4 regions of the Paenibacillus sp. FSL L8-0494 genome follow, and region 1 is predicted to be linked to each of the others. Evidence: predicted binding sites of a transcription regulator. Region 1 holds the regulator's gene; each other region holds the start of a gene.

Evidence for each region. Region 1 encodes Rex, which represses fermentation and respiration genes when NADH is low (regulators of the CRP and FNR family bind a similar motif). Its sites were predicted from a motif close to TTGTGAAATATTTCACAA; they were not measured.
Region 2: the regulator Rex is predicted to act here: its motif matches at 4,987-5,004, upstream of scfA (six-cysteine ranthipeptide SCIFF).
Region 3: the regulator Rex is predicted to act here: its motif matches at 2,464-2,481, upstream of NYE35_RS03955 (flavocytochrome c).
Region 4: the regulator Rex is predicted to act here: its motif matches at 5,317-5,334, upstream of NYE35_RS11885 (DUF1641 domain-containing protein).

What each region holds. Positions count from the first base shown of each region.
Region 1 is NZ_JBBOPQ010000001.1:4,692,804-4,700,863, reverse strand. Features, by position in the region: gene panC (pantoate--beta-alanine ligase) at 1-678, shown strand, start outside; gene panD (aspartate 1-decarboxylase) at 671-1,054, shown strand; gene NYE35_RS21320 (tetratricopeptide repeat protein) at 1,166-1,807, shown strand; gene dinG (ATP-dependent DNA helicase DinG) at 1,934-4,795, shown strand; gene NYE35_RS21310 (redox-sensing transcriptional repressor Rex) at 4,926-5,579, shown strand; gene NYE35_RS21305 (amidohydrolase) at 5,566-6,867, shown strand; gene NYE35_RS21300 (cell wall elongation regulator TseB-like domain-containing protein) at 7,040-7,558, shown strand; gene NYE35_RS21295 (hypothetical protein) at 7,969-8,060, shown strand, end outside.
Region 2 is NZ_JBBOPQ010000001.1:831,595-839,654, forward strand. Features, by position in the region: gene NYE35_RS03790 (flavocytochrome c) at 20-1,810, opposite strand; gene NYE35_RS03795 (histidine kinase) at 2,083-3,669, shown strand; gene NYE35_RS03800 (response regulator transcription factor) at 3,644-4,426, shown strand; partial or broken gene NYE35_RS31375 (SF0329 family protein) at 4,500-4,580, shown strand; gene scfA (six-cysteine ranthipeptide SCIFF) at 5,030-5,179, shown strand; gene scfB (thioether cross-link-forming SCIFF peptide maturase) at 5,302-6,696, shown strand; gene NYE35_RS03815 (helix-turn-helix domain-containing protein) at 7,147-7,392, opposite strand; gene NYE35_RS03820 (hypothetical protein) at 7,544-8,041, shown strand.
Region 3 is NZ_JBBOPQ010000001.1:862,846-870,905, reverse strand. Features, by position in the region: gene NYE35_RS03970 (glycosyltransferase family 39 protein) at 1-106, opposite strand, end outside; gene NYE35_RS03965 (aminoglycoside phosphotransferase family protein) at 400-1,269, opposite strand; gene NYE35_RS03960 (spermine/spermidine synthase domain-containing protein) at 1,321-2,208, opposite strand; gene NYE35_RS03955 (flavocytochrome c) at 2,704-4,227, shown strand; gene gnpA (1,3-beta-galactosyl-N-acetylhexosamine phosphorylase) at 4,311-6,473, opposite strand; gene NYE35_RS03945 (glycoside hydrolase family 88/105 protein) at 6,486-7,505, opposite strand; gene NYE35_RS03940 (AraC family transcriptional regulator) at 7,930-8,060, shown strand, end outside.
Region 4 is NZ_JBBOPQ010000001.1:2,673,035-2,681,094, reverse strand. Features, by position in the region: gene NYE35_RS11910 (hypothetical protein) at 1-600, shown strand, start outside; gene map (type I methionyl aminopeptidase) at 797-1,543, opposite strand; gene NYE35_RS11900 (hypothetical protein) at 1,576-2,562, opposite strand; gene NYE35_RS11895 (SGNH/GDSL hydrolase family protein) at 2,731-3,357, opposite strand; gene NYE35_RS11890 (NAD(P)/FAD-dependent oxidoreductase) at 3,522-4,700, opposite strand; gene NYE35_RS11885 (DUF1641 domain-containing protein) at 4,741-5,184, opposite strand; gene NYE35_RS11880 (DUF2785 domain-containing protein) at 5,385-6,227, opposite strand; gene NYE35_RS11875 (nitroreductase family protein) at 6,448-7,065, shown strand; gene NYE35_RS11870 (hypothetical protein) at 7,176-7,796, opposite strand; gene NYE35_RS11865 (EFR1 family ferrodoxin) at 7,800-8,060, opposite strand, start outside.

The DNA of each region.
Region 1 (8,060 bases):
TATCCGCGTGACGAGCGTCGTGATTTGGAACTCGCTGAACGAGAGGGAGTAGATATTGTATTTATCCCCAGTGTGGAAGAAATGTATCCGCAGCCTACTCGGACTACTGTCTCGGTATCGGAGCTCACTACCCGGCTATGTGGGGCTTCCCGCCCTGGGCATTTTGATGGTGTAACCACAGTGGTTAATAAATTCTTCAATATTGTACAGCCGGATTATGCTTTCTTTGGGCTGAAGGATGCTCAACAAGTTGCTGTGCTTCGCCGAATGGTGTCCGATCTTAATATGAATGTCGAAATTATTCCTTGTCCGATCGTTCGTGAAGGGGATGGACTCGCACTAAGCTCACGTAACGTATTCTTGTCTCCAGAGGAGCGTAGTCAGGCATTGGTGTTATCTCGTTCCTTACGTGAAGCACGTCAGTCTATTGAAGAAGGAAAAGTAACAACCGTTGCTGAAGTGCGGGAATTGTTGACATCGGTTATTTCCAGCTCACCTCTAGCGGTGATTGATTATGCGGAGATCCTAACATTCCCTGATCTTGAAGGATTAGAGGATGAAGCTCTTTTATCAGAAGTGGATGGGGAAATTATTATAGCGCTTGCCGTGAAGTTTGGCAGAACACGCTTGATTGATAATAATGTATTTATTCCAAAGGAGGTTGCTGCACTTGTTTAGACATATGATGAAATCCAAAATTCACCGCGCAACAGTAACGGAAGCGAATTTGAACTATGTGGGCAGTATTACCATTGATGAGAGCTTGATGGAAGCCGCGGACATTCTTGAGAATGAAAAAGTTCAAATTGTGGATAACAACAATGGTTCGCGACTGGAGACCTATGTAATTCCTGGACCGCGTGGAAGCGGAGTGATCTGTCTCAATGGTGCCGCAGCTCGTCTTGTTCAGCCGGGCGATACAGTAATTATCATTTCGTATGCGATGTTGTCCTCGGAAGAACTGGAGTCACATAAGCCAACGGTGGTATTCGTGGATGAGAATAACAAACCAGTGAAGCTGGCTGATCATGAATTGCATGCTACAATCGCTTAATGTATGGACTTACGCCATGTAATGAATGGCAGGGATGAAAGACCCCGATCTCGCAGAAAATGAAGTCAGGCAAGCTGAACTGATTTCATCTTCAGTAAGGGGGGATAGCCCATGTTTCAACATTTGTTTGCTGAAATGAACAAGGTGCTTCAGGAGATCGTAACAGATTACCCTACAGCGGAGGGTGCCCGCCGGAACGAGCTTTTATGCAATTATAATATGCTGCATAGACTGAGCGATAAAGTGATGGATGAATGGCTCGCTTTTGCTGAGAAGCTAAGTCACTTTCGCGAAAGTGCGGATTTTACAGCAGTGGTCGAAGAGGAAGTGCCGGAACAGGAAGCACCAGAGCTGTGTATGGATTCCTTTGTAAGAGGTCAGGGATATTATAAGCTGCTGATGTATGGAAAGTGTATTGATCAGTTTAAAGAAGTTATTGCGCAATACCCGGATAGCTTGGCTGCTCGATTATATTTAGCCATCTCTTATCTGCAGGAAGGTGACGGTGAAGCCGCTTGGAGTCATCTGAACCATATGCTGGGCTTGATACGGGAAACCAAGCTGAAAGCCATGGTATATAATGCTTTAGGCTGCATACGAGCCTCACAGGAACGTTTTAATGAAGCGCAGGAATTGTTTGACCTTGCCTTGCAGCATGACCCGGCGCTTCCGGAGCCAAACGTTAACTTAGAGGTATGCCGCCGTCGTGGAGGGAAGCTGCATTTTGGAAATCAGCTGGTTTCCCTTTTGTAAAAGAATAACGGTTTTGGAAATTTCTATTCAAGCGATGCATCCCCTGAACCAGTGGTGTGCATCGCCTTTTTTCGCAACTTCTGTTATGCTGATTAAGAGTCTCAATTGAAAGGGAATAGAATTATAATGAAATTTGCCGTGCTTGATTTTGAAACAACAGGAACCCAATCCGTGGGTGAAATTATCCAGGTTGGCCTTGCAATTATAGAAGAAGACCGGTCCATCTCCCGGGTATATGGTTCCTATGTCAAGCCCGGAACGCCGATTCCTCCTTTTATAACAGGTCTGACGGGGATTACCGATGATGATGTGAAGGATGCGCCTGAGCTGGATGAGATGATGATGGAGCTTGTTCCGCTCTTGGATGATGTTGTGCTTGTAGGGCATAATGTCGCTTTCGACTTCCATTTTTTACAAAATGCTTTAGATCGTTGTGGTTATTTGCCATTTCAAGGGCGGATTTTGGATACGATTGATTTTCTGAAAATTTGCTTTCCTTCGCTCACATCTTATCAGCTAGGCTCTGTCAGTGCTCATTTTGGAGTGACACATGATCGTCCGCATCAGGCAGATAGTGATGCACTTGCGACTGCTTTAGTGCTGTTGAAATGTCTGGAGGAGCTCTACGAGCTGCCGCTGCTTACGATCCAGAGACTCTGTGAGCTGTTTACCGAAGAGGATAGTGATCTGGGCTGGTACTTTGATGGTCTGCTGCGAGAGCGGGAAGCGGAGACGCTACAGCCCGAAGGTGATCTGACTTTCTATCGTCAATTAGCGCTTGCAGTAGGAGACTGGACGGAGTTAGCGCCACCTAGAGATGAGCATGTAGAGAATCCGCTAGCGAATTTATCTTTTACTGATTATATGGACGAAGTAACCAAACGACTTAAAGACACATTACCGCAGTATGAAAGCCGGGAAGCTCAGGATATTATGATCAATGAGGTGATGACGGCACTTGCCGAAGACAAACACCTACTGATCGAAGCGGGCACAGGAACCGGTAAATCGCTCGGTTATTTGTTGCCTGCCATTTATCAAAGCGTTCGCACCAATGAAAAAGTCATGGTCAGCACTCATACCATTAATCTGCAGGACCAATTGCGCGAGCGGGATATCCCTTTGTTAACGCAGGTAGTTCCTTTTCCGTTTAAAGCTGCTATTTTTAAGGGAAGAGGACATTATTTGTGTCTGCGTAAGTTTGAGCATAAAATTAATAAAAAGGACTTTATAAGCCCAAGGGAAGATGCGCTTACTGCAGCTCAGATGATCGTATGGCTCACTCAAAGTGAATCAGGGGATGATGAAGAGCTGAATTTAAGCGGCCGGGGCGGTGATTTCTGGGAGACGGTGGCAAGCGATACCGATTCCTGTCTGGGACGTTCCTGTCCTTGGTTCCGCAAATGCTATTATCATAGGGCCAAGCATGAAGCTGGGATTGCTGACGTGGTCATTACGAACCACTCCAAGCTATTCGCAGATGTTAAAGCTGGGCACCAGCTGCTTCCAGCTTACGAGCATCTTGTAATTGATGAAGCACATCATTTAGAAGATGTGGCTGGTAAACATCTTGGCATGCATATGAAGCATTTCACTGTGGCACACACGTTATCGCGACTGTATAAAGATAGCCGAAACGGACAGCTTCCTGCTCTGCGCCAGATCTTACAGTCGTCAGGCAGTGAAGAGGCTTCAGAATGGAGCGGAGTCATCGATCGGATCTACCCGGATCTGCTTACTGTCAAAGAAACCTGGGATGCACTCAGCGACAAGCTGTTCAGCCTTTTGCCGGAACGCAGTGATGCAGCAGCAGGGGAAGCGGGACAACTGGTTATGCGTTTGCTTCCCGCCCGTAAGCCGAAGGATTGGGATGAATTAGTTGCGCTTGAGAACACTATGAATCTGACGTTAAGCGACATCATCCGTAAGGGTGATAAAATGCTTAATGAGATGCGTGACCAGGAAAGCCAATCCTCAGCAGACAGTCTTGTTACTGATATTAGCGGTTTATTTAAGGATTTGGCTTCCATACGTGAGCAAGTAAGATTCTTTATGGGGCTGAATGACGATAATGTAGTATATTGGCTGGAGGCAAATGGAAATTACCGCAGCAAATCACTGCAGATGTATGCCGTCCCTGTGGATGTTAGCAGCCAGCTTAAAGAGTTGTTCTTCGATAAGAAAAAAAGCATCGTGCTTACCTCGGCGACGCTGTCTGTAGATAAATCTTTTCAGTTTATGATTGATAATCTCGGACTTAACGAAGCTGCGGAAGAGGGACGTCTAATGACTTCACTCCTTCCTTCTCCCTTTAAGTATCGCGAGCAGGCGCTGCTAGTTATACCGCGTGATTTTCCTAGTGTGAAGGGCAGTGTGGGCGATGCTCGATTTGTCGATACACTCGTACAGTCGTTAGCAGAAGCTGCCAAAACAACACGTGGGCGGATGCTGGTTCTGTTTACTTCTTATAAAATGCTGCGTCAGGTATATGATCCGCTTAAAGAGGCTTTGGCCTCACAAGAGATTACGGTGCTTGGTCAAGGCGTGGAAGGTGGCAGCCGGAGCAAGCTGATCCGCCGCTTTCAGGACAGTGCAGCATCCGTTCTGCTGGGGACGAGCAGCTTCTGGGAAGGTGTAGATATTCCAGGTGAAGCACTGACTTGCCTGGCCATCGTGAGACTTCCGTTTCAACCGCCGAATCACCCGTTGGCGGAAGCGAAGTCGGAGTTATTGCAGGCTCAGAAGAAGAATCCGTTCATGAAATTGTCTGTTCCTCAAGCGGTTATTCGCTTTAAGCAGGGATTCGGAAGACTGGTTCGCACGGCGCAGGATCGCGGAATAGTTATTGTTTATGATACAAGGGTTATTGAATCTCATTACGGGAAGTATTTCCTTTATTCATTGCCTGGTCCCAAAATGGAGCATATGCTGACTGATCAAATGGTCCCCCGCATAGCGGAATGGCTAGAGGATGGCGGCGCTTCTTAAAATGCTCGTCTTCAGTTTAGCTCCTCCTTATCCTTAAGGGCGGTAAGTTACAGTACCGCCCTTAATAAGGAGAGGTATACGTTTGAATATGGATTTTCACAAGAACATTACTATTTTTAGGAGGAAAAATATGAAATCGGATAAAATATCAGAAGCCGTTGTTCGCAGACTACCTGTGTATTTGCGTTTTTTGAATGATCTCCAGAATCGCGAAATATTAACAGTTTCCTCTCAGGAACTTGGACAAAAGCTGGATCTTAATCCCGCACAGATTCGTAAGGATTTAGCGTATTTTGGTGACTTCGGCAGAAAAGGTATCGGCTATGATGTAACGTATCTTATTGAGAAAATCCGTCATATTCTGAAGCTGGATCAACAGCTTAATGTAGCTTTAGTAGGGGCAGGTAATCTCGGACATGCCTTGTCTAATTACAATGCATATCTTAAAGATACAATGAAAATCACCGCTATATTTGATTCGTACGCTCCTAAGGTTGGACGTAAGATCAACTCCCTTACTGTGCAACCAATGGATGAACTAGGCAGCACGATTCGTGAGCAAGGTATTCGCATTGCCATTATTACCGTACCTGATTCAGAAGCTCAAAATGTAGCAGATATTCTCATTTCTTCTGGGATTGAAGCGATTTTGAACTTTGCCCCTGTGATTCTGAAGACACCACCGAATATCCGGGTGCATGCAGCTGATTTTACAACTGATCTGCAAAGTCTTGCTTATTACTTGCGGGATGGAAAGGAAGAAAGCGAACATGAACAGCAATAAAACGATAATTAAGGGCGGGTATTTTCTGACTCCGGGAACGGATGAGCCGGTTCTGAGTGGATATATGACTATTGAAGATGATTTAATCACTTACATAGGAAAAGAAGAGCCTCAGATGGAAGCTGGAGTGCAAGTGGTTGATGGCAGTCGTCTGCTGTTCATGCCTGGACTTGTAAACACACATGGTCATGCGGCGATGTCTTTGCTGCGTGGATATGGAGATGATTTAGCGCTACAAGTGTGGCTTCAGGAGAAAATGTGGCCGATGGAGGAAAAGTTCACCGGTGATGATGTATACTGGGGAACCTCCTTATCTGTATTGGAAATGCTGAAGGGTGGAACTACGACCTTCCTCGATATGTATGATCATATGGACCGAGTAGCTGAGGTAGCTGAGTTATCAGGTATCCGTTCCGTATTGATGCGTGGTGTGATCGGGTTATGTCCAGAGGATGTACAGAATCACAAGCTTGCGGAAGCGATTTCTTTTGCCCGTAACTGGCATGGAAAGGCGGACGGTAGAATTACTACTATGATCTCGCCGCACGCCCCTTATACTTGCCCTCCGGACTTCCTGGTTAAGTTCGTGCAGGCAGCGCATGATCTGGATTTACCGATGCATACGCATATGTCCGAAACGAAACGTGAAGTGGAACAAAATGTGGCGGATTACGGGTTGCGTCCTGTAGCTCACTTAGAGAAGCTTGGAATGTTCACACGTCCCTCGATAGTTGCACATGGTGTTCATTTAAATGATGAAGAGATTGAGATCTTGGCTCGCCATAATGTGGGTGTCTCTCATAATCCGGGCAGTAATTTGAAGCTGGCTAGCGGAGTGGCTCGGGTTACTGATCTTCTAAAAGCTGGTGTGAAGGTGTCTCTTGGCACGGATGGCGCGGCAAGCAACAATAACTTGGATATGTTTGAAGAGATGCGGCTTGCAGCTCTCATTCATAAGGGTGTCAGCGGTGATCCAACGGCTGTTCCAGCTCCAGAAGCTCTACGTATGGCTACAGAATATGGCGCCCAGTCCATCTTTTTAAATAATGTAGGTAGACTTGCTGTTGGGATGAAAGCTGATTTCATTGCAATTGATATAGATCAGCCGCATTTGCTGCCACACACAGATCTGTTGTCTCATGCAGTTTACTCTGCTAGCGCTAAGGATGTTGAGCATGTGTGGGTGAATGGTAAACAGGTCATCAAGCATGGACAATGCTTAACCCTGGATGAGGAAGCTATCCGGCGTAAAGCGCAAGAAGCCTTCGAAGGTTTATTGAAGCGTTAAGTCTGGATAATAACGAATAAATAATAGGCTGCGACTTTTTGCTTTTAGCAAAAGTTGCGGCCTTTTGTACATTTTAAAGGCTGGGAAAGCTAGAAAATTATGAAATTTTGGATAAACACGCGGGTGTGTTATATAATCAAAAAAGATATATTACTAGAAAGGGAGCTGTACCTTGAAGAAAAGGAAAAAATGGATCCTCCTGGGGTCAGTTCTGATTCTGCTCCTGGGGTTTGGACTTATCCAGTTCTATGCCTATATTATGAAAGATCAATGGAACGAGCGGGATATCGCCAAGGATGTTGCCAAAACCAGAGCGGGTCTAACAGAGGTAACCAAAGCACAAAAATCGGTTTGGGATGAAAATGCAGTGTACTGGGTTTTAACAGGAAAAAATGAAGCCGGGACTGCTCTTATGGTCTGGGTCCGCTTTACGGTAGATGGAAAATATGCTGAAGGCGACGACGCAGTGTTTGCTGAGGAACTAAGTAAAGGAACCTCAGAAGCCCAAATACGCGGCATTATCAAAGCTGATCTTCCGGACATAACGATTGAACGCTTGCTGCCGGGAGTATATAACGGAGAGTATGCTTGGCAGCTTTTTTATAAACAGAGCGGTCGGTATTATTATCAATTTTATCGGTTTTCGGATGGGTCCCGAATGGGTGAAGGTTACAGTTTACCTAAAAGTTAAGCCGAACATAAGGAAATTAAGGGTGGCAATGTAAACAAGCGAACTTATTATAAGTTCGCTTGTTTACATTTATTTGATGTACAAAAGTGATATACTAAGTGATATACTGAATGGGTGGTTATCACCGAATATTCTCTTAAATTCACATACAAAAATAGGCCGATTGATTAAAAATCAAGGCCGATTTTGTCGAAAACGAGGAATATATTTGGTATTGATGGAAATATTTAAAAAATTAAATTTTAAATATATTCACATTTATTTTGAAATTAGTATATACACCTGTGATATACTACTACTTGTAATTAGAACAGCAATAAGAGACTTCAGTCTCTCTGATGAGCTCTCAAGTAGCTATAAATTATTATACTGAGCTTTATATTTTGTCATCTTTGAGAGGAGGACGTTTCTTGAAATTACGTCTTGTACCTGTGCTGATAACGTCTCTACTGTCGGCTACTCTATTGTTTGGTGGCTTCTTTTTGTATCGTCAGTTTGCAAT
Region 2 (8,060 bases), 3.9 Mb from region 1:
AGTTACACAAAAAATAAGATTACTCTGCTACAACTTGTTTGCCTGCAATTCGGCCGAATGTGAAGATATCAGCGATGGCATTACCGCCAAGACGGTTTGCACCATGAATGACCCCTGTTACTTCACCTGCAGCGAACAACCCAGGGATGACTTCGCCTTTTTCATTCAATACGTGAGTCTTCTCGTCAATCACCAAGCCGCCCATTGTATGGTGAACGGAGGGTACAGCTTTTTCGATGTAGTAAGGGCCTTTTTCAAGAGATTTCAATCCACCGCGATGTTTGAAATCAAGGTCTTTACCTGTTTTCGCATAATCATTTACTTTATTAATCGTTTCTTTCAAAGTGTTCACGTCGATTTTGAAGAAATCAGCTGCCTCTTCAATCGTATCGGCTTTAAAGAGCAAGCCTTGTTTAACGAGTTGATCGTATTCGTCTTGATGAACTTCTATCGTTTTACCGATATCCTCAATCCCTTGATTCCATAATTGATACGTATATCCGCCCGTTTGGGCAAGAATTGCTTTAGAAATAACGTCACGACGTTCTAATTCCTCAACGAAGCGCTTGCCTTCTTGGTTAATCAGGATCGCACCATCGAAGCGGGAGTCTGCAACCAGGGAAATAACACCTGTCTCAGGATTACAGATTGGATACGTTTGAATATTCTCCATGTTTGTCAGCTTGGCGCCAATCGTTTCTGCCATAACGATACCGTCACCTGTAGATCCTGGTGTATCGGTAGTCATATATTTTTCATCCATTTTAGGGTTATACTTTTTACGCATCTCTACATTGGATCCAAAACCACCGGTAGCGATGATGACGCCTTTGTTCGCATGAAATGTGATCTTGTCGCCAGTACCTGAAGTCGCAGTTACACCTGTTACTTTGCCGCTTTCGTCCTTCAGCAAGGTTTCGGCTTTCATATTCGTTTTGATCGTGATTTGATCAGCGTCTGTTTTGGCTTTTAACTTAGTAATCAATTCAACACCTGTATGACCTACAGGAATCAACGCACGTTTTCTGGAATGGCCTCCAAATTGGAACAGATGATCAGGTAAGAACTCTACCTTGATATCATCGCGCAGCCATTCGGCAGATGCTAGAGCATTGTCGGCAAGAATACGAACCATCTTTGGATCCCCGAGGTTGTCTCCGCCTTTCATCGTATCATCATAGAACAAGTCAGCCGTGTCATCAGTGATGCCAAGAGCACGTTCAACCCAGTTGTCCGGCGCATTCATCTCACCACCGGAGATCAATGTGTTGCCGCCAACAGCTGGCATTTTCTCGAGCAGAACTACATTAGCTCCAGCGCTCTTCGCTTCGATAGCCGCACTAAAGCCAGCACCCCCGGCACCGATGACAACAACATCATAGGTTTGCTCGACTTCTTCTTTGTCTTTGCTTCCACTGACTGCAGCGCCAGCGACAAGGGTAAGTCCAGACTTCGTAATTGCATCTTGAATGGCTTCGAGATATCCTTTGCTTGTAACTGTAGATCCACTAATGGCATCAACTTTTGCGCTGTTAGTTGCCATGACATCTTGCTTGAGCTGCGTATAAACAGGTTCTGCAAGTACTTCATTTTCCTTATGCTCTGTCACTTTAATGTCAGTGATCTTGTTATCTAATAAGGAGACTTGTACTTTAATATCGCCATGTTTACCTTGCCCAACTCCTTCAAAGACTTGAACTCCGTTTGCATCTGCAGCGGGTTCTGCATCTTTACTGCCGCAGGCAGCAAGCGTGAACATAAGACTGAGGACTAGTAGAATAGATAACAGCTTTTTCGTGTGAGTTCGCATAATATCTCCTTCATTCTGTTGTGAATTGGTTACATACACTAGGGAGAGGAAGATTTGCTAGGCAAATCCTTTATCTCTAGCCTAGACATGAATGTTATTTCATGTGAAAATATGCACAAGACCTATTATAGATTTAGTACAGCATTATGTATTTGCACAGATTAGTGTTTTTTTGTCTTTTTCGGGCATGTAAGAAACGGATATTGTGAAGGGCTATGATTACAATGAAATCAATTCACTTAAAAATTACGTTAATCGCAGGAGGCTGCTTCTTGCTGCTGTTCGTTGCATTGCTTGTAACAATATATTTGGAGATGAACCATACGGTTGTCCCTTTGAATAAGAACTTAACGCAGCAAGTGGTTACTGCACGCAGCGACCAGATTGATTATTGGTTTAATCAGCGCATTGGAGAGATAGACATGCTTGCTTCTCTAGCTTCGGACCATCAGTGGACACGAGATGAATTGCTGCAAGAGTTCGATAAGTTCGAGGCGAAGAAGCAAGTAGAGTACGAATCCATACGTGTGGTGGATATTCACGGAAATTCCTGGTCAGCAAGGGACAAGCCTTTTTCGATACTAAACCGACCCTACTATCGAAAACTGCTGAATTCAGATTCCAATTATGTGGTGAGCAATCCGATCGTATCCAAAGCGAATGCAGCCGAAATCGTCGTCATTCTTTATCGTGTTAATCCATCGGTGAATGATGAGGTAGCTTATATTGCCGCAGCCGTCTCCGTTAAGAAGATGAAGGAGATTGCTCAAGATGTAATGCTATATGACCAGTCAGGCCAGCTTATCATCGATTGCAGAGAGCTGGGTGAAGGAGATGGAGCGGAGGAGGCAGCAGATAAGAAGAACATGAGTGTATTTGAGGCTCCAATTCAAAATGTGGAAGGCTGGAAGCTAGTACTCGAAGTACCGAATTCAAGTCTATCGCTAGCGGTGATCAAAACCCAGCGGACTGCATTGCTGGTAGGCGTTCTTATCGGTAGTGCGTTTATCGTCTTTCTGATGCTGCTTGCTTCTTCCATTATTCGTCCAATTCAGTCGCTTCGTCAGGTAATGGAAAATGTGCAGAACGGCAACCAAACCATACGTGCAGATGTTACGCGCTCGGATGAGATCGGCGATCTTGGACGAAGCTTCAATGACATGCTTGTTCAATTATACGCTGTGGAGCAGGACCGAAAGGAGATGGAACTCAGACTGATTCATGAGCAGATCAAGCCGCACTTTTTATACAACACATTGGATACGATCCAGTGGATGGCAACGGAACATGGAGCAGACAATGTGGTGGAGATGGTGGAAGCGCTTAGCGCGTATTTCCGATTAGGGCTTGGCACAGGCAGTCCCTACATTCTGCTTGATCAGGAGTTGTACCATGTCGAGAGTTATCTTCATATTCAAGGTGTGCGATATGAGGAGATTCTGGACTACGAGCTACGATATGATGAAAAGCTTGCTCAGTGCCAAGTCGTTCGCTTCATGCTGCAGCCTTTGGTGGAAAATGCGATTTATCACGGGATTAAGCCACTTGGGGATCAAAAGTGCAAAATTTCGATTACAGCATATAAACAGGCCGATTATTTGGTCATTAAGGTTGAAAATAATGGGGTTATGATTCCGCAAGAGAAGCTTGAACAGATGAATCAAGCCCTTCTTGATGATACATATGATCGTTCTGCCACAGGCTTTGGGCTATACAGTGTAAACCATCGCATTCGACTAGCTTACGGGATGCCATATGGCCTTGCAGTGAAGAGCGAAGATGGCATTACCGTTATGGTCATTCGAATACCTTTGGACGGGGAGTGGAATGAAGATGTGGAAGATTGTCATCGTCGATGATGAAACGATCATTCGCAAAGGCTTGCGACAATACATTGAGGAGAGTCCGTATCTTTTTGAGGTTGCAGGAGAAGCGAAAAGTGCAAACGAAGCATTGAATATGGTGGAGGAAGCCCCACCACATGTATGTCTTGTGGACATCAACATGCCGAATATGAATGGGCTCGATCTGATGAATATATTGCGCGAACGCTGCCCGTCGGTTCTGGTTGTCATCATCAGCGGGTACGATAACTTTGAATATGCGCGTCAAGCCGTGCAACTGCAAGCATTCGATTATGTATTGAAACCTGTGCCGAAGAGTGATCTGAACAAGCTGCTTCATCGGATCGATGAGCATCTTCAGGCAAAATATCCTTTGCATTCACATGAAAGCAGGGTGGATAAAGAGCGGGAGCTTCCCGGGTATACAGGGGATGGAACAGTGCTTATCCAAAAAGTGACCGAGTATATTGACAGTCATTATCAGGATCCGGAGCTGTCTATTACTCGAGTAGCAGCGCTATTTCATATCAACCAAACCTATCTTAGCAAGCGTATGAAGCAAGAAATCGGTGCTTCATTCCTTGACTATGTCACCGAGCTTCGGATATCGAAGGCGAAGGAGATTCTGGATGACGTAATGCCGAATATCAAAATCGGGGATCTGGCCGTGAAGGTAGGGTATAAGAGCCAGTACTATTTTAGTCGTGTGTTCAAAAATAGAGTCGGTTCAAGCCCCTTAGAGTACAAAAAGCATCCGTTCGGTTATGGATAGGAGGGCTATTCTCGTCCCTCTGTAGCACGCCATAGATGCTATGCTCGGAGTTGCTTTCTATCAATACGGTTGGATTTTAAACATGAGCGAGAAGATGAAGTTAAAGCATCCGATTGTGCAATATTTTTATGAACTAAGGCGTAGTACATTATAAAAATAAATAACTTCATTGAATATTCAAGAGCAGATAAACTGTCCGGAAGTGTCTTAAAGCTCCTCATATAAGTTTGTTCACACTGTCTACCCACGCATGTGGAGAGTGTCGCTCTACTGGTAAGGAAGGATACAGTGCTATGAGATCCTTATATTTATTGGACTTTACGGACAAGTATGAGAAAAAATCGTTGTTAAAGAGATGGCATCATTGCCGTCTCTTTTTTTGTTTCACTTTTTTAGTATTGCCCTGACTCTGGTTCCTGCTACCGCATCCTACGATCACAAGCATGAAAGACTGCACGAAAATTAACGTTGATAATTATGTTTAAGCCCTCTCTACTCTGTTAGGTGACGGGCATCATAGACGTACTTGCGTGATGTTGCTACGATGTTCCATGGAAATTAAGTGAAAGTGATCACAAGAAATTACAGAAGGAGTTATTTAACGTGAAAAGAATCGTAACCTTAAGCACCCGCAAACTGATGGATACCGCAAAACACGGCGGATGCGGCGCCTGCCAGACCTCTTGCCAGTCCGCTTGTAAGACTTCTTGCGGCGTTGCGAACCAGAAGTGTGAAAATGCAATGAACAGATAGGATTCGTAATTTTACCGCCCATTGCTCTGCTGATGGGCGGCTATTTTTAAGAAATGGATGCTACCTCTAAAGGAAGGCAAAGCCGTTTCTACTTGTGTGCAAAAGGAGCTTGATTAGCAAGTATGATTCATCAATATAAACTAAATGGATACAATATCGTGCTCGACACTTACAGTGGCTCAGTACATGTTGTTGATGACCTAGCATATGAAATTATAGCGCTTTATGAGAAAACTTCTGTCGACCAAATCGTGACAATGATGTTGGAGAAATATAAGCATGATTCCACCATTTCTGAGAGTGACATTCGAGAAACCATCGTGGATATCGAGGAGCTTATAAATGATGGACAGCTTTTTACAAAAGATGAGTATGAGAACCTCTCGCTTGATTTAAAAAAACGAAAAACTTATGTTAAGGCACTCTGCCTTAATGTTGCGCATACCTGTAATCTGTCCTGTGACTATTGCTTCGCCAGCCAGGGGAAATACAACGGAGATAGAGCAATTATGAGCTATGAGGTGGGACAAAAAGCTATCGATTACCTGCTTGAAAATTCGGGTCATCATCGAAACCTGGACATCGACTTTTTCGGCGGGGAACCGCTTTTGGCCTGGAAAGTGGTTAAACAGATCGTAGCTTATGCAAGAAGTAAAGAACAAGAATACAAAAAGAAGTTCCGCTTCACCTTTACGACGAACGGGATGCTGCTGAACGATGAGGTCACCGAGTTTTTAAATCAGGAAATGTACAATGTCGTATTGAGCCTGGATGGAAGGAAAGAGGTTCATGACCGGCTTCGCCAAACAGTTAACGGAAAAGGCAGCTACGATCATATTCTTCCGAAGTTCCAGGAATTCGTTCGTAAGCGCGGAGACCAAGAGTACTATGTACGGGGAACTTACACTCGTAACAATGTCGATTTCACCAACGATATATTTCATATCGCAGACCTTGGTTTTGACAAAATTTCGATGGAACCGGTTATCTGTGATCCAAAGGAACCCTATGCACTTACCGAGGAGGACCTCCCGGAGATATACAATCAGTACGAAATTCTCGCCAAGGAAATGATCGGGCGCGGTGAACAAGGCAAGGGATTTACCTTTTATCACTACATGCTTGACCTCTCGGAAGGACCTTGCATCCAGAAGAGAATCACTGGCTGTGGTTCGGGAACCGAATATCTTGCTGTCACCCCTTGGGGAGAGCTTTTTCCTTGCCACCAGTTCGTAGGGGATGAAGAGTACAGCATGGGAAATCTCTGGGATGGCATCACACAACCTGAGTTGCAATGTCAATTTAAAGAGAGCAACTGCTACTCGAAGCCGGAATGCAAGGACTGCTGGGCGAAACTCTACTGTAGCGGCGGTTGTCCCGCCAATGCGCTGCACGCGACGGGTTCCCTGGTCGGAACCTATGACTTCAGCTGTGACGTCTTCCGCAAAAGAGTCGAATGTTCCATGATGGTGAAGGTTGATGAATCGATTAGAGAGATGGAAGGGCAACCTAGCTAATTAAGATAACGGATGAATACACTACAACCGAGAAATCGACACTTCAAAATAAGGTGTTATTTCTCGGTTTTTTTGTACGGAGAAGAAGGACTGTAAGACAAGAGAGACTATCAGTTTCTGCAAATTGCAGATTACTGATTGTCTTTTAATTTGAATCTATAGAATGAATTCCACGCGATAGGTTGGTATATCGTTGTTCTAGCTATGTATTATTTGATTTCTACATAGCACGATGAATGACACCTGAAAGCGGACCGAAGGATAAAATCTGGGGGTCAGATATTGCCTCAGGCCTCCATTTTATTGGACGTCGTAGGTACGTGTCTATATCTGAATAATAAATCCCTTCAGGGATTTTGCATAAAAAATTTGCAGATCTATGTAGTATCTATTTAAATGAAAATAACGATCTATTCCAAAAACAGAGAGTTATCTCCCACTATCACTTCACTAACCTTCCCCCAACAACTCTCCAACAGAAACCTCCAATGCTTTCGCAATGGCAACCACCTCATAATCCTGCACAAGTCTATATTGACCTTCCAATCGCGATAAACTGGTTGGACTGATGTCTAAACCGAAGGTTTGCAACCTGGCAAGGAAATCCTTTTGCTTCATTCGCTTAGCTTTTCGAATAGCTACAACTCGGGTTCCAATGATATTTTTGTCACCCGGGGGCTCTTTGCGATGCCTCATTTTGGTGTCACCTCACAATTTAACCAAATTGTATGCGAGGTAAGTATTGTTTTAATGCGGATATCGAATTAAAATAAAATAAACCGATAAACGCATTAAAATTTCCATACATCGTCTACAGATATAGCTTTTCCCGGAAGGTGGGGGTGCAATGCAACATCTGATGTGCAAATATGAGGAGGAAAAGCGCAAGCTGAATGAACTCGGACAGCAATCACTGGAGCAGGGAATTCCGTTAAGCAGCAATGAAGCGGTTCAGGCCCAGAGTCGTAAGGTTGACGAACTGATTAATCGGATGTACCAAGAAAAAAACGGACATGCAGCGTCATTTCGTTTGAGTTTCTATCTTGGAGGGGATATGTTGAGCTTTCCTGCATGGTTTTTACAGACGATTCAAGGTCGAGTGGATGAGGTGACCGCACAGATTGAACATCAATCCGAGCCTAGGCATGTTTTTGAAGAAGAGCGCATAGCTTTTCAAACGTTATTTGACTCCATGGATATTGCACGTATGCCAGAGTTTGAGCACTGGGAGGATAAGCTTCAATCGAAGCAAGCTGTTCTTTATGAACGTCTATATCTTCAAGGACTAAAGGATGGCATGCAGCTTGCAAATGCCCTTACTACCCCTTCAGTTCTCTCGGACTAAGACATGTCCTGCGGGTAGC
Region 3 (8,060 bases), 3.8 Mb from region 1:
ACACGAAATAATTATATTTCGCCCTAATAAAAAAGGAGGATGCGATAAAAAGACCGATAAAGAATGCAAGTATGAGATACAATGTTTTTTGAATTCCTCTTATCATGGAAAACCTCCTTTACGCAATCGAAAGCCCTTTACAATCCGCTGCCCCGATTCATAAAAAGCATTATAAACACCCAAACTGAAAATCCAATGAAAATCGGATGTTTGGGAATTCGCAAGGAAGAGATTTAGAAAGAGAGGTACGCAAATAGACCGCCCACTCACAAAGGTATGCGGTCTATCTGTCGTGTCCTATTTGCTGAAGCCTACCGCCCTTAAAAGCGGCTATTGCCTTGGGAATCGGGTTACATTATATACCCAATCTCCCAGAAAATCCATCCATCCTTGCGTACATCAGAAGAATTTACTATCCATCTTTTTTAAAAACCGATTATCAGCGATTAAACTTTTCACTCTCTTCGTTGTATTAGGCCCTTTCGGTGTGCTACCTCTTCTATTCAGCAAAACCCACCGTAGACATGCCCAAGCTTCAAAGATCTCAAGTTCTTCCTGATCCATATCATTTTCCAATAGATAAGCAGTTCGGAACACATCAGCATAACGCACGGAGATATATATTTTCAGCAGAATAAGTGACCAAGCAAAATCATATCTAGAGTCTCCCAACTGGCCGTTCGTCCAATCGATTATGGTATATCGCTCTTTATCCTCCACTATATTTCCGATATGAAAATCCCCATGAATGATACAGTCTTGCTTCATTGGAGTTTGCTCAACAAGAGTATTCAACACATTATAAATATCAGATTGTTCTTTGGCTTCAGGGAAAAAGTAGCCGATGAAATTGTATTTTGGCAGTTGTATATTTCCAATCTCTTCAACGCGAATTTTATGTATTTTTGCTAATAGGCTTGCGAGTTCCTTCATTTTCCTGGTATTCATTTTATGAATAGGGGTTCCGTCAAAACTTGTTAACAACACCTTATCTCCATCCAAATTGATTCCCCAGCCCACTGGTTTAGAGACGGCTACTCCTCGTTCGGATAGAACATCCAATAAACGATATTGAAACTGGACATCCGGTCTGGATTCCTTATTCCATGTTTTCAGTACATAGCTCTCTTGATCAGAATTAATCCTTATGACCTCAGCTTCAAATCCTTGATCCATTGTATGCGCAGTTAAGCTTTCTTCCTGATTTAATAAGTCGTTTATGATTTCGTTGTGCTCTAGCCAATTTATGAGAGATATAGGAGTTTTCAAAAATGGTTCTTCCTTTCGGAGTCAGCTACAACAGATTTACGCAACCCAAAACTACAAATAACATAAAATAGATTGTTCTATCCAGTACATAAATACAGTATCCGGGCTTTCCTTTTCAAACTTTTTCATTTTTAAATACATATCCATTCCATCAGAAACATCATGCCATAAATCCGTAAATGCAAAATCATATTTCTCCTTAGACATATGTTGTTCTGCATATTCGAAAGCATCTGCTTGGATAAGCCTGATCTTGTGAGCATTACTGAATTGTGGCAGTACATATTTATTAAATAGATCAATGACATCTTGATTTTTTTCAACAACCGTTATGCTTTCAACATTATCTTTTTCAGAAACCATATAAGCATAATAGCCAAGCCCAAGCCCAAACGTAAGAACATTCCCAAACGCTTTATCTACAGCTTCTTTCATTGTTTCTATTTCATTTGGCGTGATGGTCATCCAGATTCTATCATTCTCCAAGACGGCCGGGAACATGAATTCATTTTGAAAAAAACCAACTTGAGGAATTTGTCTTCCCTCTTCTGTCCGGATGATATCATTGCAAACAAAACCTTCAAAAGGTTTATATTTTTCATATTTTAATTCACTATTATTAATCTTTATAGTTGGTATCTTGATATTTTTATAATATGGATTGTCATAATATTCATTTGCCTCAAGCTTATGAAGCATATTGCTAAAATATTGGTTGAACAATTCCTTATCATCAACATTATCAACCGTATCCATCCCAAAAGCAGCAGCCAGCATTAAACCAAAAGCGTATTCATAAGATACACCACAGTTTACGATTTCTTCAATTTCTTCTTTGTTAATAAAGTCGGGGGTATTATTCAAATAGCGGCTTAGTAAAGCAAACACTTTATAGTTATCTTCTTTTACTTTTTCTTTTATTACATTATTAAATTCCATATTCTCACCTATTAATTAGAATTTGTTTCTATGTCTCATGTTAGTCTTTCCGGATTGACTAGTAGGCAATACTCTCATTTTACCATTTAAAAATCCAGAAGAACAAAAACTGCTTTACTAATCCGTGACAGTTACCACTTCTACAGTGAGAAAATCTTACGTCAAAACCTTCTAATTGCAAGGTCTATGATCCATTTTTCGCCTAATCTACTCAATATTTCGTTACCCTATGTTAGAATAGACGACTTGTATAATTTGTGAAAACTTTCACTAATAGTTATGATTGATGGTATACTTAATAAGAAGATGAACTAAAGAGAATAACGATGGAAACTGTGGACGTAACCGTAGAAGATTTGAAGTTAGGAGAATAACAGCGACGCGCGCGCTTCTCCACTTCCAACTCCCTCTGATACTTCCTTTCTTTTTTGTCGGGTTCTTTTGGTACATCTTAAGTACATCTTAATAGAGAAATATAAAAGTGGAGGGTTAACAATGAAAAAGAAAGCAGCTGGTGCTCTGAGTCTCGTCCTCTCTGTCATGCTCGTTACCGCAGGTTGCGGTAATGGAAACGACAAGGTGAACGAGAGCAAGAGTAATAACAACGAGAAAAAAGAAGTTGAAGCCGTCTCCGGGGCATCTGAAGCAAGCTACACACCATTCGATCAATTAAAAGATAAATATGATATCATCATTGTCGGTGCGGGTGGTGCGGGAATGTCCGCGGCGCTTGAGGCCAAAGAGAAAGGCATGAACCCTGTTATTTTGGAAAAAATGCCGGTTGCCGGCGGGAACACAACCAAATCCTCTTCGGGAATGAACGCTTCTGAAACGAAATTCCAAAAAGAACAAAACATTGAAGACAGCAATGATTTATTTTATGAAGAGTCATTAAAAGGTGGCCATGACACTAACGACAAAGAAATGCTTCGTTTCTTCGTTGATAATTCCGCGAGTGCGATCGATTGGCTGGATTCCATCGGAATCCGCTTGAACAATATCACCATTACAGGCGGCATGAACGAAAAACGTACACACCGTCCTGAAGATGGCTCTGCTGTGGGTCAATACCTTGTCAAAGGTTTAGTGAAAAACGTACAAGAGAAAGAAATCCCACTTTTTGTGAATGCTGATGTCAAAGAAATCACTGAAAAAGATGGCAAAGTAAATGGCGTCAAAGTCCTTTTTAACCAAACAGAGGAAAAAACAATTACGGCAGATGCTGTCGTTGTAACCACTGGCGGGTTCGGTGCCAATATGGATTTAATCTCCGAAGTAAGACCTGACTTGAAAGGCTACGTTACTACTAACCAAATCGGCAGTACCGGAGACGGCATCAAGATGATTGAGAAACTCGGCGGCACAACCGTCGATATGGATCAAATCCAAGTTCACCCAACTGTGCAGCAAGAAAAATCCTACCTCATCGGCGAAGCTGTTCGTGGGGAAGGCGCTATCCTTGTTTCCAGTGAAGGAACACGGTTCACCAACGAATTAGATACCCGTGATAAAGTAACAGCTTCCATCAATACACTACCTGAAAAAGCAGCTACGCTGGTCTTTGATTCCGGTGTTAAATCCCGTGTGAAGGCTATTGAACAATATGACAAAATGGGTTTCGTGATTCAGGCGGATTCCATCGAAGCTTTGGCCAAAGAAATCGGTGTTCCAGAGGATAAGCTGGCAACAACGCTTGATACTTGGAACAGCGCCGTTAAGAATAAAAAGGATGCCGAATTTGGCAGAACTACAGGAATGGACAATGACCTGTCCACTGGTCCTTTCTACGCTATTAAAATTGCTCCTGGGATTCACTACACCATGGGTGGCGTGAAGATCAATACGAACACAGAAGTTCTGAATAAAGATGGTGAAGCTATTCCTGGTCTGTTTGCGGCAGGTGAAGTTACAGGCGGCTTACACGGACAAAACCGGATCGGCGGCAACTCTGTTGCAGAAATCATTATTTTCGGCCGTCAAGCTGGGATCAAATCTGCTGAATTCATAAAGGCAAAATAAGTAGATACTAGATACTATAGGCCTCACAGCAAAAAGCTCAAGCATCGGCAAGTTAGCCGCTGGCTTGAGCTTTTTTAATGTAATTAATCGCCAATAGTTCGGATAATAGTATCAAACGGATCTAATTCCAACGTTTGTTGTCCATATTCCGTATCAATCGTAGTTTTTTGAAGCTGGTCGCTATTGTTAATCACCACGAGTATTTTGCTTTGTGGATAATACGCACACTCTGTATATAAATTATCCGTAATATACTTTGTGTCCTTTAACTCATTCCCAGCATAACGAATCACATTTAACAGCAATCTTGTATTTTCAAAGCTTAAGGTGAAAGAAGGCAGGTAGATCCCCTTTCCTTTACCAAAGGCATGGGCAGACAATGTTATCATCCCACTCTTTTCACACAATACCGCTGCCGAGCCATCCGTAAGATAAATGTTATTTTTAGGTGTTATGCTGGCTCCTTCAGGCACTAAATCTTGCTCATCTCTAGCCTCAAATGTCCATCTTCCATGAGCTACCTTGGAGCCTGTATCCTCATCCAGACCAAGCACATGGGCCATTCTGAAAAAGCTGTCATAACCTTCAAGCGCCGAAGGCTGATTGACACCTATAAAAGTACCGCCCTCATAAACCCACGCAGTCAGTAAGTCCACGCACTTATGATCACTCCAGTATTCTCCGCCACTCCATGCTGAACCTGCCGAGCCGGCATTAATCACTACATCACAATCTTGTAATACTCCCTGACGGATATCTTCAAAATCAATGAACTGGACTTCAATCGGCAATCCGGACAAAGCCTCATTGATATGAATCAGATCATGGATATACGTTTCATGGAAATGCCCGGATAAAGTCCACGATCTCAATTTACCCCAAGCGTGTAAAATGGCTACCTTCGTCTTAATGTGATACGGTTTGCCTTTATGATGCAGCTCTTTAATTTCTCTGAATTCATCCGCGATCTTTTCGATATAATCACAAAAATCCGGATAAGGCTCTACAAGATGCAAATATCCGCCCAGTCCAATCCGATCTATAGGCTCTCTGAGCAAGGCGCGCCGGATATTAATCCAATACTTTTTGGCATCGAGCGTAGGGTTACCTCCCTCCATAAACGTAGGAAGCCCTCCCAATCCAACCGGAAATAAATAGGGATGCAGCCGAATCTCATGGGTATCTACTTTTACACCAGAACAAAGCCTTGCCTCATACCCTGAGAACACACATTTAATCATCCCGTCAAAACCAAACTCCTCAAAACGGTCATTGTAAGGCTCCATGCCAACCCAACTGTCATCATAGAAGACATACGCCAGCTTATCGTGCTTATGCACAATATCAATTAATTGCTTACCAAATTCGATGACAAAATCATTGATAAATGCCATATAGTCCAGCTTCCGCTGCTGCGCCGGGATATGACTGACCCGATATTTCCCACCATTCACAAAATCCTCGGCCGTGAGCGAATACCCATATTTCTTGGCAAACAGATCAAGCGCTCTTGAGCTTACCGTAAAATCATATGAACCCCAGTCCGAGAACAAATGGCGATTGCGCTCATCACTGCCCCAGATCCAGGCGAAATTATAAAAGAGGGAGGTAAATCGAACCACTGTTGTTTCCTTGTGCTTATGACACCAATCTTCTATCCAATGGAGTAAATATTTTTGCGTTTCTACATAGATGGGATCAATCTGCATCAGATGCTCTTTTTCCCAGTGATTCGTGGTGTGATTGTACATGGAGATCTCTTCCCAAATCCGATAGACCATGAAGCTGACTGTGTATTTATGCCAAGTTGCAATTCCAGTAATGACTACATTTCCCGATTCCCGCTCATAATTCCACAGTTCTCTTGGAACCTCTTCGCCCGTCGTTCGGTCAAAAACCTGCCAGTACTTAAACGCCTCTTTGGAATCATTCACTCGGAATTGTTCAGCAAAAAAATCCTCCATCAGATAGATGGATAAATAATCTTGTACCGCTACCTTCGGATTTGTTATTAAAAAGCTCTGCTGCAGCTTGTCTGAATTCTGGGACGCCCATTCGTTATGATCTCTGATGATGCAGATTGTAGAATAAATGCCGTATCCTGCGTTGATAATCTCATCGGACAACTGTGTGCCGTCACTGTCACGGATGACATCGGCACCCCAACGTTTAGCTAATTCCAGGGTCAATGCCTCATAACCGGATTCTCCCGGCAGTGTAAAGGCCCCCGTTGTTTTTTTAGACAACTTGGATCCCTCCTATTTAAGCATATCGGATAGAAAAGCTAATGCTAAGCCTTGCCCCCAGCCTTGAATCCAGTCTTTTGGAATATTGCGGTACCCTTCCCGATCCTTCATAACCGCTGTTCCGCCAGAAACACCTAGTACCCGTCCATCTTCACTGATATTGTTCAAAATACCTTTCAGGGCCTTTTGCACATATTTGGTATGCAGCGGATTGCCGTTATTGATCATAGCAGCCGCAATGCCGCAAGACGCGGATACTTCTTCATAAGACTCCTCGTCATCTAGTACAGTCCGCCACAGGCCGTTCTCCGTTTGCACCAGCTTGAGTGCGGCCAGCTGATCGCGCAGCGAACATTCCACGTCCATACACTGCGGATACAAATACCATTCTTTCAAAAGCTTTTTAACTTGCGACATAGTGTATGCGCCCCAAGCATTCGCTCTGCCCCAGAATAGTCCAGACATGTGATCCTGCTTCACATTATTGTAGCCGTGGTACCAAAACCCGCTGCTAGGATCTTGCAGGTATTTGATATGCCAATAATATTGATTCAAGGCATCTTGGATCATTTCCTGATCCTTTAATTTGCTTCCTACACGGAGCAGGAAAAATGCCGCCATAAACAAGGTATCCGCCCATGCCTGTTCTGGAAAATCATTAGAAATAGAGACGGTATGCTGCAACACATGATCTCCGAATCTAAGCGCATTGTTCTGCAGATAATCCACCTTGCTCATCACAATATCCCAATACTTCTGGTTACCAGTTTCTTCATACAAGGTGATCAGCATATGGCCCATAGCACAGGTGTTAACTGTCCAATCCGGCAGACCCAGCTCGATATATTCATCTGCCCACTGGACAAGCATATCCAAATACTCTTTATTTCCTGTAGTTTCATAAGCTCTGGTTACCCCATAATAAGCCACACCACAAGGCCAGTCCCATGTTAAATCCATCGCCATTGTTTTTCTGACCACTTTGTCGGTGACCCTTAAAATCTCTTCTCTGTCATAAGTTAATTGAAGCATCTTGTTTCTCCTCTCTTTCGCACACGCCCCCAAAGGCGCTTGAGAGCTGTCCGCCCATATTGTAAACGCTTTACTAACTCTATTGTAAGTAGTAAAATGGTCTGATTCTAAGCATATTCATAACTAAACTGTGCAATTTCAACCATTAACTAGTAGTTCTTATATTTCGGGATTGGCCGTGACTACAGAGAATGTTTGGACTTCCGGCCGCTGTTGTCTGCAGATTTCTTGATTTTATACCGCTCTTCGCGGTGGAAATCTGCTGACAAAGGCGGACGCTAACGCTCCTACAGTTCCAAACTTCTCCTCCGCCACTTTTTTCCCAAATTGTATAATATCAAGTTCTCTTTATATAGTTGAATTTGATATAACGTTAACCTATAATCTACTCAACCTACGTAATAAGAATGGGAGTATTGAGAATATGCCCAGAAAAAAGAAGCCCGTCATTGAATACCGCCACTACAGCTTACCGATAAACTTTCCTATCTTGCTGTTAAGCGGTGAACGTTGGAAGATTTCTGAAATTAAAAGTGAACATCTGCATTTCCATAA
Region 4 (8,060 bases), 2.0 Mb from region 1:
AACAAAGAGTATTTCAAGCCTTATCCGCATAACAAAAATATCGGTCAAGATGCCAAAACTTCGTTTATGGATGCCTACAATCGGCAGTTTTCCTGTTTCACAGTGCATCCTAATCAAGATGAGCTTGCTGAATTGCCAGCCCGAGCCTCGCTCATTTTAAGAACCGCACTATCGAATTATTATAAGCCGCCCTCTTGTACCGAAGGACGCCTGGAATATATCGGACGATCAGCCATCCAGGAACTGAACAATCTGTTTGCAAGTGGACGTTTCATCCTCAATACAAAGATTTCAAACCGCCCCCATGACCTTTACTCTTTAACCCGGACGACGCTCACCCGTCATTCAGATAGGAAAAAAGTATTGCTGTTGCTGCTGAATTCCTTAGCAAATCCTAATGCTCTCAGCGATGTCATTCATTGTGCTCGGCAAAGCATCGAACAATGGGAACTTTTAAGGAATGTTATGACCAGGCAGTATATCATGAATGAATTTACACTTACTGACCAGATGGAAGAATACATGGCCTATGTCCTTCATGCGGAAGACCTGTTTTATCATTCCATTGAAAAAAACATCGATAATTTATGCCAAATATAGGATATAAGCGTAACGCCTCATCCTAGAAAAAAAGAGACTTGTCAAATAGACAGGTCTCTTTAAAGCATTTACCGCATTGCCACTTATCACGGCTAATAACATCTTCGCTAACGACATGGAAGGAACGGAGGGTCCGGGTAAGGGCTTTTGCTCATATCCCCCTCCATCCTCCACCCCTTTAAGTCGCTATTCGGGCTTACACACTAGTCAGAATAATAGGCTCACCTTTAGTCACGATAATCGTATGTTCAAACTGCGCTACCCGACCGTTATCTACAACACTTAGCGTCCAGCCATCCGATTGCTGCTCCACATAGTCCGCTCCAGTCGAGAGGAAAGGCTCTACTGTAATTACTTGTCCTTCCTTCAGTACTGTGGTCACTCTTGGATTATAGAAGGGTAGAATTTCAAAAGGCTTCTCATGCAGTGATTTGCCAATTCCATGGCTACACAGATTACGCACCACTCTATAACCGCGTTTGCGAGCTTCAAGTTCCATCATTCTGCCGATCTCGTTAACCTTCATCCCTGCCCGCAGATGATTGATCACACTCATCATGGTTTCCTCAGTACTCCGGCATAAACGCAGAATATCATCGTTATAGGGCGGCAGTTGAAAAGAAACGCCAGCATCCCCATAATACCCATTCAGCTCAGCAGAGACATCAATGTTGATCAAATCGCCAGCATTAATCACTCTCGGACCCGGAATACCATGAGCAACCTCTTCGTTCACACTGATGCAGGTGCTGCCCGGGAAATTATAAGTTATCTTCGGGGCTGAGGATGCTCCGAAGCTTTCCAGAATCTCAGCTCCAATAAGATCCAACTCCGCAGTCGTCATCCCAGGGGTTACTTTCTTTTTCATCTCGGCGATGGTGTGGCCCACCACTTTTCCAATAGCTTTTAACCCTTCTAAATCTTGTACCGTATCACTTGTCATCCAACACACATTCCTCTCACTTCATGAATTAATCAATTGTCCAGCCTCTGAAATGCACTCCCTACCCACTGAAAAGTATCTTCCACTTGTTTGCCTGCTGCGTTATCGTAGTAACTTCTCTTGAAGCTATGCTCATCAACTTTATCCAGCTTTATGGAATACCGCTCAGGACTGCTGATAAACAGCTGATTTTCAGGTTTAATAGGCAGTTCTTCTATCACGTTATTTCTTCTGAGTGTAAAAAGCTTATAGAAATAACCGTTACTCGTTCCATATTGTCCGATCGTAAAATCGGGATCACCGTCTCCATTATAATCCTCAAACTGAAGCTGGAAAAAATCATTAAAGGTCTGGGCAAATTGATCATTTAACGGATAGCTACTCAGCGTTTTCCCTTGCTCATCAGTCACAACTAGTCTAAATCGGCCACTCCAGTTTCTTCCCGTTAACGGACTGGGTGTAGTCCAATCTTCGCTATATCTCCCCTCTAGCAGTTGCAGATTTAAAAATCCCGCTCTGCCTGTGACCGGAGACAGTTCATTATGTGATAGGGTTACTGGACCTGTTACCTCGACAGAAGTCTCCACAGGGTCTGCCTGTTCAATGTTCTCCGTATCGATTGTTCCATAAATGAGCTTTCTTAACTGGTCAGAGTTTTTTACAGGAATCGTGTAGCCCTGACTGCTGTTCTCCGCTGTAGTAAACATCCCTTCATGTCCAAGTTGATCTCCAAGCGCTATGTAATAGTCTTCCGAATAGCCGTCCCCATAAACAAGCTTCATTTCAAATTCCGGACCCCAATCCAGATCATCAGAAAATTTTTTACTCTTGTTCATAGCCTCCGCAAGCGTCTTGATCAAAACAGAATCCTTTAGCGTTAAGCTCTCTGAGTGCAAAGGACGATCCGCTTGTTTCTGATCACTAGTTGCCACGGGTGTCAACGACACGCCTTCGATCCATCTGGCATTGATGAAGCCCAAATCACTTTTACATCCGCTTAACACTACGACCAATAACAAAGGTGCTATCCATATTAACCGCCTAATGCGAATCGCCTCCAATACATAAGCATATTCCAATTATAACAGTGTCTATAAATATATAAAAACGACTTTACTAACACGCGATTAAAAAAAGACTACAACCTGCTTATTAAAGCGTGGTTCTAGTCTTAAAATGACAATTGATTAGATTGCTCCCATCGTTTTGAGCCAAGCATCCGCAATAAGTGCATGACCTGCAGGAGTAGGATGTACTCCATCATATGCCCAGTAAGCCGGTTCTGCTTTTACGGAGGCCGCTGCAAAAAGTCCATCTAGCGGAACCAGCGGCGCCCCATATTCACGTGCCAGCTCGCGGACAATATGAATTTTAGGATCAAGATCCTGACGCCAAGTTCTACGATCTTCCGGTACAGGCAAAACAAAAGGCTCTATAAGAACTAATTTAGCATCCAAAGATTTCTGAGTGCGTTTAATCAGGTCCCGATATGAAGCTTCAAACTGCTCGGGAGTGGTTTCTTCACCAGAATCAAAACGGCGCCAAGTGTCGTTAATTCCAATATAAATGGACACCCAAGTCGGCTTCAAATCCAGGCAATCCTTATCCCAACGCCCCTGTAAATCAACAATACGGTTGCCACCAATGCCACGGTTAATAAAAGTAAGATTCTTCTCTGGATATAAATACCCCAGACGAGCGGCGACCATCATTGCATAACCCACTCCAAGCGATGAAGCGTCTTCATGATTACGTCCCCAGTCTGTTATGCTGTCACCTTGAAACAGAATGACATCGTTTTGTTGGAATATCATAAATGAAATCCTCCTCTAACTACCTCTGTTAATATAACCCAATCTATTATATCAAATACAATGAATGCAGCCTACTACGAAACATCAATAATGCAAACATTTCACTAAAAAAACAATAACAAAAACCCCGCTCAGATTTGAGCAGGGTTTAGGGTTAAACTATATTAGTAAGCTAGGCTGAACAATCCTTTAATGTGGGACAAGTAACGGATATTACTTGCTTCCTTCATTAGAGTTGCAGGCAAGCCTTTTAACGGAGTAGAACTTGCACCAACGATGGCAACACCGTCTTTACGGCCTAAGCTAGCAAGTGTACCAGAGTTGATTGGGCTAAAGCTTTCAAACGATTTATTTTTCAAGAAAGCATACAGATTGTATCCGATCAATTCACCCATTTGCCAAGCGATTTGAGCAGTTGGAGGGTATGGACGTCCATCTTCTGCAAAGACCACCGCGCTGTCACCAGCAACGAATACATCTTTGTGGGAAGTGGATTGCAAGAACTCATTCACCGTTGCACGACCGCGGTTAACTTCAAGACCGGATTCGCCGATGAGTGGATTTCCTTGTACGCCACCAGTCCATACAAACGTGTTAGCAATAATTTTTTGACCGTCTTTCAAGTCAATCGCATTGCCTTCTACATTCGTAACAGGAAGACCTGTCAAGAATTGTACACCACGTTTTTCCAAGCTTGCTACAGCACGTTCGATCAATGCATCTGGCAATACTGGAAGGATTTTAGGACCTGCTTCAACGAGCATAAGCTTAATTTCTTTAGGATCAACGCCATATTTTTTAGTAAGTGTAGGCAATACATCCGCGATTTCACCAACAAGCTCAACGCCGGTTAAGCCGCCGCCACCGATCAGGATGTTTGCATCTGCTTCATTTTTCGATTTCGCATATTCACGAATACGATCTTCAATATGTTGATGAATTTTGTTAGCATCTGCAGCTGATTTCAATACCATACTGTATTGTTCAAGCCCTGGAATGCCAAAATAAGCTGTAGTGCTGCCAAGACCTACAACAAGCGCGTCATAAGTTAGTGTCACACCATCAGAAAGAACAATTTGTTTGTTCTCCACAGAAAATGAATTAACCTTCGCGATTTTCAGGTCAATATCTTTACCTGCGAAAAGCTTAGTTAGAGGCATAGCAACAGCACCCTCTGCAACACTACCTGCTGCAAGACGATGCAATTCTGTGATGATTTGGTGGGTAGGATACTGATTAACTACAGTAATTTTAGCTTCATCTTTTTTGAGATACTTGCGTACGGTTAAGGCGCTTAGTAGACCACCATAACCTGCTCCTAGAATGACAATATGTTTAGACATGATGTTTCCTCCGTCCCTTACGAATAAGATATGAAAATGATTATTTCTGCTTACTGCGTTCTCCAGCAACTTGAAGGTATGCATTTACGAAACGGAAAAGCTTTTGTGCTTGCGGATCTTTCAACAACTTCATAAGACCAAAAAGACCAATAACTTCGTTACTTTCATTCGCACGATCTTTTGCTTCGATCACTGTAGCTGCCATATTCTTCGCGGAATGCACTACAGGTTCAGCAAGTTCTTTAATTGCACTTACCGTATCACTTTTCAAGACATCATCCGCTGCGACAGTTTGCACAAAGTCATAGGACTTTGTAAGCACGCCAACAAGCTCAGTTAATTTTGGCAGCTGTTCCACCAAGACTGTTAATGATTCCTGAACTTCTGGTTTCAAGAGCTGCTCTAGAACATCCATTTGTTCCTTGCTAACAGCTACTTTTGGTGATTCTTGTTCAGGTTGTGTTTGAGTGATTGATTCTGACATATCCAAATCTCCTCTGCAATAAGCTTTGCTGCTTAATAGTAATGAAAAACATAAGAACTTTTAACGCCATATTTCTATTATAGCACTTATCAAGTTATAAATGTCACAAAGTTTTTGAATTTCCATAAAATTTTGTGATTTTTATTACATTATAATAAATTATTTAAATTACCAGTGTTAATTAAAACCGTTTGAGTGAATTAATGTACAAATTCATTCAAATTCTTCTCAGTTTTCAATAAAACATCCACAATGTCCATATTCTTCTCTGTTAGAAGTAACCTGAAATAAAGAGAACGCAGGAAGTTCTTTGTATTTATTCGAGTAACGTACTGGCTGTGGCTTCTAGGCCAACTGCCACATTGCGCCAAGTTGAGAATCCAATCGGTTATAGACTGCTGTGGAAGTAAATGATGATCGATGATTGTAACTATAATAGTAGCAATCCGTTCATCTTCTTCCTCCCTGAATATGTATTGATCGTTATAAAGCATCTTTTGAACAACTGTCAGAACCTCTTCCCGCACCTCGGCATCACTCTCCGAGCATAAAACCAGCTCATCCAAGGCGTCTGCGCCATGGGCTGCTGCGTGTGCCCAGCCTTCTTTTTCCATATAACCTCTTAAATCCCGTTCTTCCTTATAATAATGAATTAAACCCTGCTTCACCTTTGTAAATTCAGAGCTATCCAATATAGCCTTTTCCCTATGCCGCTGGAGAATAAGAGCAACAACCAATACAGAAAATGTTCTTGTATACACCGTCTGATCTTCTTTGTTCCCAATGTGATAAAACAGATGCTGCTCGTCAAGGAGTATCCACAGCAGTTCACGAAGCTCCGCATCATTAAACCAATGTTTCTCATTAATCCATTTGTAGAATGTGGAATAAATCAATTCATCACGCAGCACAGGCTCGGGAACTCCTAAATGCTCAAGCATCAACTTCACATAATCCTTTATGTCCTCTCCACTTCTAAGCTCGTAGTCATTCTCTTCGATTCTTTGCAAATCTATCATCAATCGTTCTCTACTATTAATCAATTTATCCACCTTTCATTCACCGTGTTTTTACATATCCTAATATCCTAATTTATGTCCTATTTTTTTACAACAGGGTATTCAAGATTAACTTCAATAAATTTTATCATTGACGAATTTTATAGGCTGTGTTATTTTGAGTTAGTAACATTTAGTTAGTAAATTTACAAATATCAGGTGTTTATATTTTACAACCGAATACATACACAACGGAGGAATACTTATGAGCGCTTTTACAGACTTGATTCAGTCCCGCAGATCCGCTATGAATTTTGTGGAAGGGGTCACCATCCCTCAAAATGAATTAGAGGAAATGTTCTCTTACGCCAGATTGGCACCATCGGCCTATAATCTACAGCATACAAATTACAAAGTGATATCTAACGAGAGCTTAAAAGAAGAAATTCGCGAAGCGGCTTACGGCCAATATAAAATCCATACTGCTTCAGCAGTTATTGTAGTGCTAGGAGATAAGCATGCTTATCAGCAGGCTCCAGAAATCTATGGCGGGCTTAAAGCTTTAGGAGCGATGTCACAAGAGGAATATGATGAGCAAATAGAGATGATTAACAATGCTTACATTGATAAGGATGCTTTTCAAAGAGATGAAGCAATACGTAATGCCTCTCTCTCGGCCATGCACTTTATGCTGATCGCCAAAGATAAAGGCTGGGATACCTGCCCGATGATCGGCTTCGATGCTGATGTTATCCAATCCACCTTGAATCTGCCGGATCATATGGTACCTGTTATGCTGATCACGATCGGCAAAGACAAAAAACATAAAATCAGACCCCGCGGCTACCGTAAGCCAGTCAACGAATTCGTTGAGTTCATCTGATTATAGATACAGCAAAACGTTCCATCCGAGGCAAGTAGCGGGTGGAACGTTTTTTAATTGAAACTCATCATGAAGATAGTCGACCATGCGCTCGTTATATAGAAGAAGTTTTACTTCGCATATTGTAAAATGGCAATCGCTGCTCGTTCCCGTCGTTCGGAGTCATCACAAATCAAAGCTTCTTTCAAAATATTAAGCGCCTTAGAGAGCATCTCCTCATCCAATTGCAGCGGACTATTCACTTCTTGTTCATTAGCAGAAACACCTGTAATCCACAGATCCAAGCGAGCACTTGGTTTTGGACCCTTATATTGTACAACCGGTGCACTTTGGTTAAATAACTCCCGCAGGCCTGTGTTTAGTTCAGAAATCGGCAGACTTTTCAACCACGTTACACCACGCCGATGGCATGTACCCTCGTCAACATTATCATTTAACTCGTTGTAAAAATAATCTCCGAGGTCTCCGAGATGTACCCAATCTCCATCGGCCACCAGCACATAATCTCCATCTTGCATCGTATGTACAAATAGCTGAAGGGCTTGCAGATGTTGCATAAGCTCCGGCTCACTATATTGGTAAGTACCGATTAATCGATCATGAAGTTCCTCTATGCTTAGATTCTCCAGATCCCCTATTCCGGGGTAGCCGATACTCACATAATTATCCTCCAAAAATGTGCTGATCCGCTCAATCCCCAGTGGCTTAGATCCCATCCGAAACAGATTCATATGTCATTCCTCCAAATACTTAATAAAATGCTTATAGTAGCCCTTGGATTTGGGAGTAACAAACCGTCCATCATTCGCAGAATCCTTCATTAGTTTATGAAGATTCGGACCTCCAGTATAGGGATCTACTACGCTAGCCTTCAGTCTTGTCGCTTGGATTGCCTTCTGAGGACAAGAATAAACACAACGCATACATAATAAACAATTTTGACTGAAAACAATTCCTTCTACGCCGCTACTAATATTGGATGTTGGACAGTTGCT